DNA from 2 places in the Vibrio sabulosilitoris genome. Region 1 is predicted to be linked to the other one. Evidence: predicted binding sites of a transcription regulator. Region 1 holds the regulator's gene; the other holds the start of a gene.
The links. Region 1 encodes PurR, which represses purine synthesis genes. Its sites were predicted from a motif close to TNANGNAAACGTTTNCNTNA; they were not measured.
Positions count from the first base shown of each region.

Region 2: ACZ5R2_RS07585 (inosine/guanosine kinase) is a predicted target of PurR. The motif match lies at 1,294-1,313, and genes of this name have one in related genera.

Region 1 is NZ_AP029600.1:1,469,947-1,473,367, forward strand. Features, by position in the region: gene ACZ5R2_RS22045 (alpha-L-glutamate ligase-like protein) at 1-716, shown strand, start outside; gene torD (molecular chaperone TorD) at 895-1,548, shown strand; gene purR (HTH-type transcriptional repressor PurR) at 1,734-2,747, shown strand; cyclic di-GMP riboswitch class I at 2,887-2,998, shown strand; gene ACZ5R2_RS22060 (TfoX/Sxy family DNA transformation protein) at 3,110-3,421, shown strand, end outside.
Region 2 is NZ_AP029599.1:1,583,871-1,587,291, reverse strand. Features, by position in the region: gene ACZ5R2_RS07585 (inosine/guanosine kinase) at 1-1,222, opposite strand, end outside; gene mnmA (tRNA 2-thiouridine(34) synthase MnmA) at 1,478-2,599, shown strand; gene hflD (high frequency lysogenization protein HflD) at 2,685-3,302, shown strand; gene purB (adenylosuccinate lyase) at 3,344-3,421, shown strand, end outside.

The sequences.
Region 1 (3,421 bases):
TCAAACCGGCTCAAGGTAGTGGTGGTAAGGGTATCTTGGTGGTGATTTCCCACCAAGATGGCGTCTACACCAAGCCCTCTGGCTCAACCATCAACGAAGAGGACGTTGAACGTCATATCAGCAACACACTTGCTGGCCTGTTCTCGCTCGGTGGTAAAAACGACGTGGCCGTGGTCGAAAACTTGATTAAGTTTGATGACTGCTTTGAAGGCTACAGCGTAGAGGGAGTGCCTGATGTTCGGATCATCGTGTTCAAAGGCTACCCTGTCATGGCCATGATGCGCTGCTCAACCACTGCTTCAGATGGCAAAGCAAACTTGCACCAAGGCGCCGTCGGGATTGGTATTGATATCGCCACAGGGCGCGCCGTCCGCGCAGTACAGTTTGACCAACCGGTTGAGCACCACCCAGACACTGGCCAAGAGCTCAGTCAACTGCAAGTCCCACACTGGGAGCGTCTGCTTGAACTTGCCGCGAGTGCCTGGGAGATGACTGGGCTTGGTTATATGGGTACTGATATGGTTCTGGATAAAGAAGAAGGGCCAATGGTGCTGGAGTTGAATGCTCGTCCAGGATTAGCGATCCAAATTGCCAACGGCAGTGGCTTGCTTCCGCGACTGAAGCATATTGAAAACCTTGAGCTCCCAGCGGAATACCCTAAACCCAAAGAGCGGGTCGCCTACGCTGCTAAGCAGTTTGGTGTCTTCAACAAGTAAGTCAGTAAACAGCAAAAATGCCGCCCTCTCATCGGGCGGCATTTTTATTCATACTAACAATCGATTACGTCAGGTCTCCTAGAAATGCTTGTCTATTACTCTCATTATTGCTCCATGCCACTATTTAGAAATTAGTTATACTTATCAACATAGTGAACGAGATGTGGGGTTGGTCGTGATTGAAGAAGTGAAAGCGTTTAATGATAAGCGAGCAGAGATCTACTGGTGGCTCTCAAGCCTGTTCAGTCGAGAGCTGGACGACAAAGATCTTGCCCAGTACCAAAGTCCAGAAATTCGCGCATTTCTGAGTGGCTTGGAGGAGAACCCACAGTTAAAGCAACCCGTGGCAAACTTTATTGATACGCTCAATCGCCTGCAAGACAGGGAAGACGCTCAATTGGAACTCGCCGCTGATTTTTGCGACTTGTTCCTTAAGTCTGATAAAGAAGGGGCCTTACCTTATGCCTCGGTATATCTGGATCCTGAACATATGCTCAATGGCCAACCAGCCCTGAAAATGAAGCAACTTCTCGCTGAGCATAATATTCAAGTCTCCCAAGGTTTGAATGAGCCCCCAGATCACCTCGGTGTCGAGCTCGATTTTCTTGGCAACCTCATCATTCGCTCGAATGAACTCGAGCAGGAGCGCCACCTTGAACAGGCTTTTGCTGAGCAAGAACAATTTATCCGCCAATACCTGCTCACTTGGGTACCTCAATTTTGCGCCTTATGTAAAAAACGCGACCAGTTTGGGTTCTATGCTGCAGTAAGTGAGTTACTGCTCGCCTTTCTCAAGCTGGACTGTCTTTACTTATTGGGCGAGGAAAGTTAGCCCAATTGGCGATTAAGTTTGCACCGCAAACGATAGCAGTCTAAAATGTTCGGATATTTTTAGCCGCTTTCGTAAAAGCGGTTTTTTTGTTTACCCCTTAGCGAATACCGCATTTCCCTCACCATGATACGTTCGAACGCTTGAGATCTGTGCGGTAACCATAAGTACTATTAAGGAACACACCAATGGCCACTATTAAAGATGTCGCACGTCTTGCTGGTGTCTCTACCACAACGGTATCGCACGTTATCAATAAGACCCGATTCGTTGCTGAGGCTACCCAAGAAAAAGTAAACCAAGCGGTGAAGGAGCTTAATTACGCTCCTAGTGCGGTGGCGCGTAGTTTGAAGTGTAATTCAACCCGTACCATCGGCATGCTCGTCACTCAGTCCACTAACCTGTTTTTCTCTGAGGTCATTGATGGTGTCGAGAGTTACTGTTACCGTCAGGGCTACACCCTAATTTTGTGTAACACCGGTGGTATTTACGAGAAACAGCGCGATTATATTCGTATGCTGGCCGAAAAACGTGTCGATGGCATTCTGGTCATGTGTTCAGACTTGACTGAAGAGCTCAACGAGATGCTCGATAGCCACCCTAACATTCCAAAAGTAATCATGGACTGGGGCCCTGAAACCTCTCAAGCTGACAAAATCATTGATAACTCTGAAGAGGGCGGTTACCTTGCGACCAAGTTTCTAATTGATAAGGGCCACCAAAAGATTGCTTGCCTTAGCGGCCACTTTGAAAAGGCTGCGTGTATGGAGCGTATTAGCGGCTTTCGCCGCGCGATGGATGAGGCGAACCTCAATGTGGTTGAGGATTGGATCCTTGAGGGCAACTTTGAGTGTGACACTGCCGTCCTTGCCGCGGACAAGATCGCTGCAATGGATGAAAAGCCGACCGCGGTATTCTGTTTTAATGACACCATGGCACTTGGTCTTATGAGTCGCTTGCAGGAAAACGGTATTCGTATCCCTGAAGATATGTCTGTGATCGGTTATGACAATATCGAGCTGGCCGAGTACTTCTCTCCACCACTGACCACCGTACACCAACCGAAACGACGTGTGGGTAAAAATGCCTTTGAGATCCTGTTAGAAAGAATCAAAAACAAGGAGCATGAAAAGCGAGTTTTTGAGATGCACCCAGAGGTCGTAGAGCGACTAACCGTCAAAGATATCAATAATTTAGATTAATTTTTGAAGCAAAATCAAATGCCTACACGGTTAGTGTGTAATTGAAAAGAATTGACCAGTCTTTTTTGGGACTAATATCACGTTACGGTTAGTAAATGTGTGATATCAGCCCAGCTTTTTATTATGATTTTGGCGTATGCCACGCACAGGGCAAACCATCTGAAAGGGTGGGACGCAAAGCCTCCGGCCTTACCCTTCAATTACTTGGGTGAAAACTCTCGTTTTTGAAGAAAGGTAGCGGGGTTGCCGACGGTGAAAAGACCCTTCATTTACCTGCTTCATGTAAGTGTCGCGTCGTTTTTGCTAAATTCTCGGGCCTGAATTTAGGTGGCTGTTGTTTCACTACCGAGATTTACAAAACCATGGATAGACCAATTTTAAAAGACTCAATGCGTTTATTTGAGCAACTAGGGAGCGTAAAATCGCGATCAATGTTCGGCGGATTCGGCGTTTTTGTCGATGATGCAATGTTTGCACTCATCGTTAGCAATCGTTTGCACATTCGCAAATGCAGTGAATTAGATGCCGAAATTACCGCCAAAGGCCTCGAACCTTATGTTTATGAGAAGAAGGGCTTTCCTGTTGTTACTAAGTATTTTCAACTTGCTGAGGATTGCCTAGAGAATCCCCAGCGTCTGCTTGAGATGGCAACAGTGGCTCTCGATGCCGCAAAA
Region 2 (3,421 bases), on a different replicon from region 1:
CCTCATAGCTGGCACGGTTTGAGTACTTACAAACCTGAGAGAAAGACGAGTAAGTCAAGAAAGCATGGGCATGCTTGCTAGAGTTTGGCACGTTCTCGCGGTGGTATTTGTTGGCCGCCATATCATGCAGCAAGGCTGACAATGCTGCGTCACCAGCGCCATTGGTATTCTTGATCTTCTCTGGGCCACCCATATACGGTGCAATATGTGAGTAAACCTTGATTGGGTTATCACATAGATCCTTGGCTACCGGACGGCTAAACTCATAGCGGTTAAACTCAGCAATTGACCCCGGCAGCAGTGGCAGCGAGGTTTCACGCTTGCTCTCTTCTTCTGTATGACCGGCCATAAACAGACCAACTGGGCCTGCCGTGCACAGCACCAAATCAACCCACTCTAGGGTCTTGTCAGAGGCCGCTAGTGGATCAGCTTCACCCGTTAGTGCCTCAGCCTCATCTTCATTCATCGCAACAACGGTCACGTGGTCACGCAAAAACGCTTGCCAGTATTCTGGGTCATCTTGGATAACGAACTTGGTGCCAAGCGTTAACACTACTGGCACGTCGTACTTTTTCGCGTACTCGATTGCCTTCATTGTCGCCGCCGGCATTGGGTCACCTGATTTACAGCGCACCAAATAAGCCGTCAGCACTAGTGCAGAAGCCGTAGCAAAGATTTCTTCTGGAATGCTCTCAGGGTGAAGCTGGTTCATCTGACCTTCACTGATTGCAAACGTGCGCTCACCATCTTCAGTGATCAGAGTGAAACAGCGACCAATCGCACCATCCACACCTTGTAGGTGGTTGAGGTCCACTCGGCTCGAGGTGTTACATAGATAGCGGTAACCGTAGCTGCCAATTTTGATATCCTGGCTCATCACGCCAAGCAGCGTTGAGCGATCATCGGCAAGCACCGAGTAATTGTGCAGGGTGTTACCAATCGTGCCGCCTGCGTATTCGTTGGTGATTAGCCCAGATTGCTTAAGCTCGTTATACAGCGCCTCAGCGGTTTGATCATCAACCACCAAAGAGTGTCCCTTACTCAGGCCGTATTTCTCAATTAGGTCCGTGGTGACCTTAGCTTCAATATCAACCAAGGTTTGGTCAATACCGATAATGTGGGTACCCGCCATAGTCTTATCTTCTTGAGATTGACTGACTAGTGGGTCACGGGCGTGAACTGGAAAATAGTGCTTTGATTTGCGCTGGCCTGGAAATTTCATTTCGGGTCTGCTCTGGAAGTCGAAAAAACGGCAGTTTACTCCTCTGTGTGACGTACATCAATTAATCAAATCAACGCAAACGTTTGCTTTATTATTTTACTCAGTTACAATCCGCGTGCCTGAGCAAAAGACCCTGTTAAGGAGTGGTAGGGACAAGGCGAAATACAGGAGAATTGTGATTTCGATCTCGGAACTGTCACCCTGAAATAGTTTCTGTTAGAATCACCGTCCAGTTAAATCTAGTGGTGTTATGTAATGTCAGAAAACCGTTCTGCTAACAGCGATAAAAAAGTAATTGTCGGTATGTCCGGCGGTGTAGATTCGTCTGTTTCTGCCTACCTTTTGAAGCAACAAGGTTACCAGGTGGAAGGCCTGTTCATGAAGAACTGGGAAGAAGACGACAATGAAGAATACTGTACAGCTGCAGAAGACCTTGCCGATGCTCAGGCGGTCTGTGACAAGCTAGGTATTCACCTACACACCATCAACTTTGCTGCCGAGTACTGGGACAACGTGTTTGAGTACTTCCTTGCCGAATACAAAGCAGGTCGTACCCCGAACCCAGATATTCTATGTAACAAAGAAATCAAATTTAAAGCCTTCTTGGACTTTGCAGATGACGTGCTCGATGCTGACTACATTGCAATGGGTCACTACGTGCGTCGCTCATTCCCTGAGAATGGTGAAAAGCCGCAAATGCTGCGCGGCTTAGACGGCAACAAAGATCAAAGTTACTTCCTTTACACTCTGAGCAGCGACCAAGTGGCACGTAGCCTATTCCCGGTCGGTGATCTAGAGAAACCAGAAGTACGCCGTATTGCTGAAGAGCAAGACTTGATCACAGCTAAGAAGAAAGACTCGACCGGCATCTGTTTTATCGGTGAGCGCAAATTTACGGACTTCTTGTCTCGCTATTTGCCAGCGCAACCGGGTAAAATTGAAACGCCTGAGGGTAAAGAAATTGGTGAGCACCAAGGTCTGATGTACCACACGCTAGGTCAACGCAAAGGCCTACACATCGGTGGGCAAAAAGGCGGCGGTGGCAACGAAGATCCGTGGTATGTAGCAGGCAAAGATCTTGAGCGTAACGTACTGATTGCAGTACAGGGCGCCGATCATCCACTGCTTAAATCTAACGGCCTGGTTGCATCTCAACTGCATTGGGTTGACCGCAGCGCGATCACAGAGCCATTCAAGTGCTCAGTGAAAACACGCTACCGTCAAACCGACATCCCATGTACCGTGGTTCCTGTGGATGAGAACACCATCAAGGTGCTATTTGATGACCCACAAGTTGCTGTGACCCCAGGTCAATCAGCGGTGTTCTATCAAGGCGAGGTTTGTCTTGGTGGCGGCATCATCGAAGAGCGCATCTAAACCCATCGCTATCGCCAGCACAACTGGCGATAGCGGTTTGAGATTTTTGATTGTTAGCTAGTTAGTTTTTAAGGAGAAGTAAAACGTGGCACATGATCTATACGACCGCACGATTGCCTTTGCCGGTATCTGCCAAGCAGTATCCCTCGTCCAAGAAGTGGCTAAGAATGGGACCTGCGATTCCGCCGCGTTTGAAACTTCTCTAAAAGCGATCCTCAATGTTAACCCAAGCAGCACGCTTGGCGTTTACGGCCGCGAGTCAGACCTGCGTCTGGGTCTAGAGTGCCTGGTAAAGGGGATCGATAACTCGCCAGCGGGTAGCGAAATCACCCGTTATATCATCAGTTTGATGGCACTTGAGCGTAAACTGCATGCCCGTCGTGACTCAATGGCACAACTGGGCGACCGCTTGAGCATGCTTGAACGTCAACTCGATCATTATGACCTCTTCGATGAGCAGATGATCAGCAACCTCGCCAGCGTCTACCTGGATGTGATCAGCCCAATCGGTCCTCGTATCCAAGTGACCGGCACCCCAGCGGTCTTGCAACAGACCGGCACGCAGCAGCGTGTGCGTGCCCTGCTCCTTTCGGGAATTCGTAGCGCAGTGCTCTGGCGTCAAGTAGGCGGAAAACGCCGCCACCTAATTTTCAGTCGTAAGAAAATGGTTGAGCAAGCGCAAATCTTGCTCGCCCGTATGTAATCGACTAAACCTATCTTAACCTCAACACTCAGGAGAACAACATGGAACTGTCAGCACTGACTGCTGTTTCACCGGTAGATGGCCGTTACGGCAGTAAAACGATTGCGTTGCGTAGCATT